Linked DNA regions of Bryobacter aggregatus MPL3. The protein of the gene in region 1 binds, or shares a complex with, the protein of each later gene. Links are inferred from orthologs where the notes say so. Each region holds a gene or a part of one and is shown on either strand. Other genes may lie near its edges.

Evidence for each region.
Region 2: the proteins of dnaB (region 1) and dnaG are in contact, whole or in part, in a crystal structure (PDB 2R6A), measured with the Geobacillus stearothermophilus proteins. The link is inferred for Bryobacter aggregatus MPL3 from one-to-one orthologs. Residues at the interface, in WP_033016901.1 of Geobacillus stearothermophilus: Ser13, Glu15, Ala16, Gln18, Glu91, Leu92, Asp94, Ala95, Val96, Pro97, Thr98, Ala99, Ala100, Asn101, Tyr104, Tyr105, Ile108; in WP_049624496.1 of Geobacillus stearothermophilus: Lys456, Leu457, Leu458, Pro459, Ala460, Asn463, Ala464, Leu467, Leu535, Leu536, Ile537, Ala538, Gln544, Glu545, Asp548, Tyr549, His552.

Annotation. Positions count from the first base shown.
Region 1 is NZ_JNIF01000003.1:787,975-791,169, forward strand. Bases 58-2,968 are described here. They hold dnaB (replicative DNA helicase), read right to left. Parts: upstream 2,251-2,968; coding sequence 865-2,250; downstream 58-864. Other genes in these bases: M017_RS27365 (TlpA family protein disulfide reductase), read left to right, coding at 58-274; M017_RS0104030 (hypothetical protein), read right to left, coding at 271-804; M017_RS0104040 (efflux RND transporter permease subunit), read right to left, coding at 2,319-2,968. In the rest of the region: more of M017_RS27365, read left to right, coding at 1-57; more of M017_RS0104040, read right to left, coding at 2,969-3,195. UniProt on the Escherichia coli protein: The main replicative DNA helicase, it participates in initiation and elongation during chromosome replication. Travels ahead of the DNA replisome, separating dsDNA into templates for DNA synthesis.
Region 2 is NZ_JNIF01000003.1:4,053,848-4,057,130, forward strand. The notes cover bases 264-3,262. They hold dnaG (DNA primase), read left to right. Parts: upstream 264-879; coding sequence 880-2,646; downstream 2,647-3,262. Other genes in these bases: M017_RS0118755 (dipeptidase), read left to right, coding at 264-883; rpoD (RNA polymerase sigma factor RpoD), read left to right, coding at 2,741-3,262. In the rest of the region: more of M017_RS0118755, read left to right, coding at 1-263; more of rpoD, read left to right, coding at 3,263-3,283. UniProt on the Escherichia coli protein: RNA polymerase that catalyzes the synthesis of short RNA molecules used as primers for DNA polymerase during DNA replication.

The DNA.
Region 1 (3,195 bases):
CATCATTGGCCCCACACAATACTACGGCTACGCCGCAGGCGGCGAAGACGCAACAAAACCCGAGGAGAGAACGTATATTGCCTCGATCTACGATCGATACTACGCTTCCATCCCGGGCATGAGCGCCCCTCTCAGCGAGGAGAACTTTCGCGTCTACGGCGCCTCGACAACGCCGACCCTGGTGCTGATCGATCGCGCCGGAATCGTCCGCCTCTACCATCCCGGCTCGATGTCCAAAGAGGAACTCAGCGCTCAGATCGAGCGACTGCGCTAGTCGTCACAAATCCGGAGGAAGATGTCCTTCTCCGTGAGAGGGAACATGCGTGGATACCACGCCGCCAGGAAGCCGGCGTCGGCAGACCGGTCATAGAGTGGATCGCAAACCACCGCGTTCACCGACCACTTGGCAAACTCATTGAGCGGGATATCCGACGGCCGGTTCAACACGACAAAGGCGTGATTCCACCCTCCACGAAAGACACCAAAGTATTCAATGGGAGTCACCTGCTTGCGCGCCAGAAACTTAAAGGCAACGGCAGACAGTTCGCTGCAGTTCCCCGTGTTGCTGTCCTTGGCCAGAGCTGCCATCTCGTGGATGTAACGAACCGGGTCAAAGGGGCCCTTATACTTCTCCGAACGCTCATTGCCCAGGCTCTGGGACTTCAAGCGAGCCGCAAACTTCTGAGGGATATTGAGCGGGTCTCGAATCCATCCTCCGGCGGTGTTTAAGCCTCGATAGCGAACGACTGATCTCACTTCCGAAAGGGCGCCTTTAGCCATCGCCCGGTACTCGTGTAGCTGCATTTCTCTCCTTCGTTTCTCTATTTAGAAACGCGCGGAAATCGCCGCTAGAGGATCGAAGGGCTACACATAATCATCGGAACCGCCACCACCGCCATCACCCATCCCCGGTTCATCGGCGAGATTGCCGAATTTTGTGAACTTGTGCATGAAGGCAAGATCGACTTTTCCGATCGGACCGTTACGTTGCTTGGAAATGATGAGCTCGGCGCGTCCCTTAATATCTTCGCGATCAGGTTTGTACACTTCCTCACGAAACAGGAAGCACACCATGTCGGCGTCCTGCTCGATCGAACCCGATTCGCGCAAATCGCTCAACTGCGGACGGTGGTCGCCGGGACGTGTTTCCGGCGCACGGCTCAACTGACTCAGAGCCAGAATCGGAACACGCAGTTCCTTACTGAGCAACTTCATGCCGCGCGAGATCGAGCTGACTTCCTGCGTACGGCTATCGTGCGAGCCGCGAGCCTGCATGAGTTGCAGGTAGTCGATGACGACAAGCCCAAGGCCACGCTCGGCCTGCACGCGGCGTAGCTTCGCGTGGATGTCCATCATGTTGATGCCCGGCGAATCGTCGAGATAAAGCGGAGCATCCATCAAATCCGTCGCCGCCACCGCAAGCTGACGCCGCTCATCATCGCCCAGAAAGCCGGTGCGGAAGCGATGCTGGTCCACGCGCGCCGCGGCGCAAACCATACGAGTGAGCAGGCTCTCTTTTGACATTTCGAGCGAGAACACCGCCACCGCCTTGTTCACCTTCGGCCCGCAGACATGCTGCGCAATGTTCAGCGCAAAGGCGGTCTTGCCCATGGCGGGGCGCGCGGCCAGAATGATCAGTTCGCCTTCACGAAAGCCGCCTGTCATCTCGTCCAGCTTCGTAAAGCCGGTCGAGACGCCCTTAATGCGATTGCTGGGATCGAGAAATTGATCGAGACCAATCTCGTCGATGATCTCGGTTGGCGTAGCCAGCGTGTTCTTGCCACGCGCCGCGCCGACATTGAGGAAGGACTCTTCGGCCTCGGCGAGAATGTGATTCGCCTCGTCGACGCCCAAGAAAGCCTTGTCCATCACGCTCTGCGCGGTGAAGATGATCTTGCGCAGCGTCGACTTCTCGCGGACGATTTTGACGTAGCCAAAGACGTTGAGCAGTTGCGGCAGCCCTTCGTCCAGGCTCATCAGGTAGCTCAGGCCGCCTGCGCCTTCCAGCTCCGAATGGCGCATCAGCTCGTTGGCCAGCGCAATGCGATCGATGTGCTCGCCGCGCTCGGCCAATTCGCTCATGCGCTGGAAGATGCGGCGGTGTGACTCGAGACTGAAGTCTTCTGCCGTCAGTTCGCCACCCACCAGCGGAAACTGAGCGGGGTCCACCAGGACGGCGCCGAGCGTCAAGCGCTCGGCCTCAAGATTTGCGGGTAGGCCTTTCTGGAAGGCGATGTCAGCTACATTCATCGCGTACAGCCATAGTTTGGCACTCCCCCGCGTGGAGAAGCTGTGGAAAACATGTGATGATCCTGTGATTACTGCAAGGAAATCTGATGGGTCTCGAGCGTGGCTCCCAGCGCCTGTTCGAGACGGGCAATCGCCTTATTGAAATCGAGCCTTGCCACCAAGCCGCGGCGTTGCGAATCGGCATATTCGTTCTGGCGCGTCAGCACTAAGAAGTTTGTGCTTTCACCTGTTTCAAACAGCCGCTGTTCGCTGTCCAGTTTCTCCTTGGCCGCGCTGGCGCTGGCTTCGGCTGCGACAATCCGCTGTTCCGCCGTTCGCAAGAACTGCAGCGAATTGCGAACCTCCGCCTCCACCTGCTGCTCGCTGCGCGTCCGTTGCAGAACCAGTGTGCGATCCGTCAGATTGGTCTGCACCAGATTCTCCTTGGCCGCACGATTGCGCAGGGTCCAGTCCACCTGAATCCCGGCTTGCCAACTTGTATAGTTGTTGCCAAACAGATTATTGAGCGTGGTGCCGTAGCCGCCGATGAAGCTGCCCGGCACACTACTTCCGATGGCTGCAGGCAGCGGCTCGAGTCCGGCAAGCTGCGAAAGCTTGTTGATTCTGTCCAACTGTGCGGCCCCGGACGAGGTGAACGGATTGGGTGCATTGTTCACCACACCGGCAAGACCCGTGCTGAGATACCCCCCCGTCAGATTCACCGCGGGCAGCAGTTGATTGCGGGCCAGATCCTTCTGGTACTCGTTCGACTCGAGACGCAGCCGCAGATTCTTCAGTTCCGGACGGCGCTGGATGGCGTCCCGCACAGCGGTCTTCAGATCATCCACCGCCGGAGGCGCGAGACTACGCGTTTCAATCGGGATGATCTCGTCATCCCAGATCGACTGATCGCGGCCACCAGCCAGCAGGCTCTTCAGATTGTTCTCGACCTCGGTGAGAAAGCCG
Region 2 (3,283 bases), 3.3 Mb from region 1 along the record:
CCGGACCCATCCTGAGGCGCTGGCTTGCGACGCAGCGCTCATTTGCGACACCGAGATGTTTGCCCCCGAGCTTCCCACCCTCTGCGTGGGGCTGCGAGGGATCCTCTATGCGGAGCTGGAGGTCCAGACAGGCGAGACGGATCTGCATTCCGGCGTCTATGGCGGTGCTGTTCCCAATGCCATCGAGGCGGCAGCACGCATTGTTTCTTCGCTGAAAGATCTTCACGGACGAATTCTGATCCCCGGCTTCTATGACGATGTGGCCGCTCCCACCGCGGAAGAGCTGGCGAGCTGGGCTCGCCTTCCTTTCGATGCTGGCGCCTTTCAGCGTGAGGAGGCACGTGTCCATGCGCTGACCGGGGAACCCGGCTTCGGGGTTCTCGAACGTTCCTGGGCCCGGCCCACCTTTGAGATCCACGGCATCCGTGGTGGCTTCACCGGCCCCGGTGCGAAAACAGTGATTCCTTGCGAGGCAACGGTCAAGTTCAGTTGCCGCCTTGCCCCCGGTCAAGACCCCGTCCGGGTGGGTGAACTGCTCAACGCTGCCATCGAAGCGGCTGCGCTTCCCGGTGTCCGCACCCAGTTGAAAATCCTCCATAGCGCCAAGGCGAGCGTGGTCGATCCCGCCAATCCTTATGTCAGAAAAGCGGCACTTGCGATGACGGAAGTCTTCGGCCGCGAAACGGTCTTGACTCGCAGTGGAGGTTCCATTCCAATCGTCGGTCTCTTTGCCGAGACGCTGGGTGTTCCAAGCGTCCTCACCGGCTTTGGTCTGCCCGATGACAATCTGCATGCTCCGAATGAGAAGGTTTATCTGCCCAACATTGAGCGCGGCATCGAGGCAATCGTTCGCTACTGGCAATCTCTCGGAGAAGCGCTGTGAGTAATTTCGGCTTCAAGGACACACTCAAGAGTTCCGTCGACATTGTCCGCACGATTGGGGATTACATTCGTCTGCAAAAGATCGGCGGCAGTGCCCGCTACCGCGGACTCTGTCCCTTCCATCGCGAGAAGACTCCCAGCTTCTATGTGCATGCAGACCGCCAGTTCTACAAATGCTTCGGCTGCGGCAAGGGGGGCGATGTCTTCAGTTTCGTCATGGAAATTGAAGGTATGGGCTTCTATGAAGCGCTCAAGCTGCTGGCCGAGAAGAACGGCATCGAGATGCCCAAGCAGCGGGAAGACTTCGACCCGGAGAGCCGGAAGAAAGCCAGCATCCAGGATCTTCACGAAGTGGCTGCCAAGCATTTCCGCGACAACCTCTATGCGAGCGCGGGAGAACCGGGCCGCGGCTATCTCAACAAGCGTGGCATCGGCCAGAAGCTGGCTGAAGAATTCGGTCTGGGCTTCAGTGATCCCTCTGGCGGCCTCACCCGCCTCTTTGAGAAGCAGGGTGTCCCTGGGGAGTTGATGGAGCAGTCCGGCCTCTGCCTCAAACGGAACGATGGCCCCGGCTACTTCGACCGCTTTCGCAACCGGCTCATGTTCCCCATCTGGAATGAGAGCGGCAAAGTCATTGCCTTCGGAGGGCGCACTCTTGGCGACGATCAACCAAAGTATTTGAACTCACCAGAGACGCCGATCTACCGCAAGAGCCATGTCCTCTATAACCTCCACCATGCGAGAGAAGGCGCCCGCAAGTCCGGCCGGATGATTCTTGTCGAAGGGTACATGGATGTCATCGGCGTGCATTCCGCTGGAGTGCGGGAAGTGGTCGCCAGTTGCGGCACCTCGCTTACCAACCTGCAAGTGCGTTCGATGAAGCGTCATGCCGACCGGGTCATCATCAACTTCGATCCGGACAATGCCGGTGCGAATGCGGCGGAGCGTAGCATCCAGATCCTGCTGGAAGAGAGCCTGCAGATTCGCGTCTGCTCTCTGCCCGGTGGTCTCGATCCTGACGAGTATGTAAAGGCACATGGTGCAGAAGCTTATCTCGCCGAACTGAACCGGAGCCCTGGTTACTTCCACTGGCTTGCCGACCGCGCCCGGTCCCGCTTTGACATGCGCGAAGCCGAAGGCCGGATGGAAGCCTTCCGCTTCCTGCTGCCCGCTATCCAGAAACTTCCGGACAAACTGGAGCGCCTCGCCGTGGTCGGTGACATGGCGGTCCATCTGCGCGTCGAGCCGGGTGTCGTCCTTGATCAATTTCGAAAAGCAGCCGGCGACCGCAATGCTGCAAAAGCAGTGCAGATTGCGCCGCAGCGTCACTTGCCCGATCTCGAGAAGGTGCTCATCCGTCTCTTGCTGCATCATCCGGAAGCGCTGGCCGGATACTGTGACACCCTGCTCAGCATGGAAGGCTTTCCCAACTTGGAGAGTCATCACATCCTCGAAACGGCACTCAACATGCTGGCTGCCGATGGGGCCGTGGACTTCGCTGTCTTACAGTCCAAGCTCAGCGAAGCGGATGCAAACCTATTGGCCGCTCTGTTTTCTACCGATACGGAAGATGTCGAGAAAATGCATGGAGACCCAGCAGCGCAGTTACGGGCTTGTCTCGAGAAACTTAGCTATGACCAACGGGAGCGGCATCGGAAAGACCTGAGAATGCAGGTGCGTGAGGCCGAGCAACGCGGCGACATGCCTGAGGCAATGCGCTTGATGGAATTGGAAAGAAACCTTGAGCGCGCGCAGAAGCATTAGTCCGAGCTAGCCCCGCACCCCATTCTTACCGGCGTAAATTTTTGCTAGAGTGGGCCAAATAGTAAGTGCGTTTCAGGATTGAGTTTGGGGGGCTATGGAAGAGGACTTCAGATCCGGCGATGAAATGAGCGAAGGTGTCGCTGAACAAGTGATCCGTCGCATTGATGAGTTGGAGTCGCTTGCTCCCGTGGAGGGCTTTGGGGAGCGCGATCCCGAGTCGGGTGACGAGGTTTCCCCTGAAGTCCCGGACGGGGAGGAAGTTCTCGATGTCGTCGACAAGACCAATGATCCGGTTCGCATGTATTTACGCGAAATGGGAACTGTGGCTCTTCTCACTCGCGAAGGTGAGATTGCGCTCGCCCGCAAAATCGAGCGGGGCCAAAAGACTGTACTCCGGGCCCTCTCCCGTTCCTCTCTTGTAGTCGGTGAGATGATTCTGCTGGGGCAGGAACTTGAGCAAGGCGAAGTATCAATCTATGATCTATTGAGCCTGAGCGACAGCGCGGGCATCGATGGCGACATCACCGAAGAGGAGATCGAAGAGATCGAAGAGGACACGGCGCGGCCCGAACAGGAAGCCTTTCTGCTCAGCATCGCCGAAGTCGGGCGTCTTGCCCGCCGCGCGCAGCAGACGCGC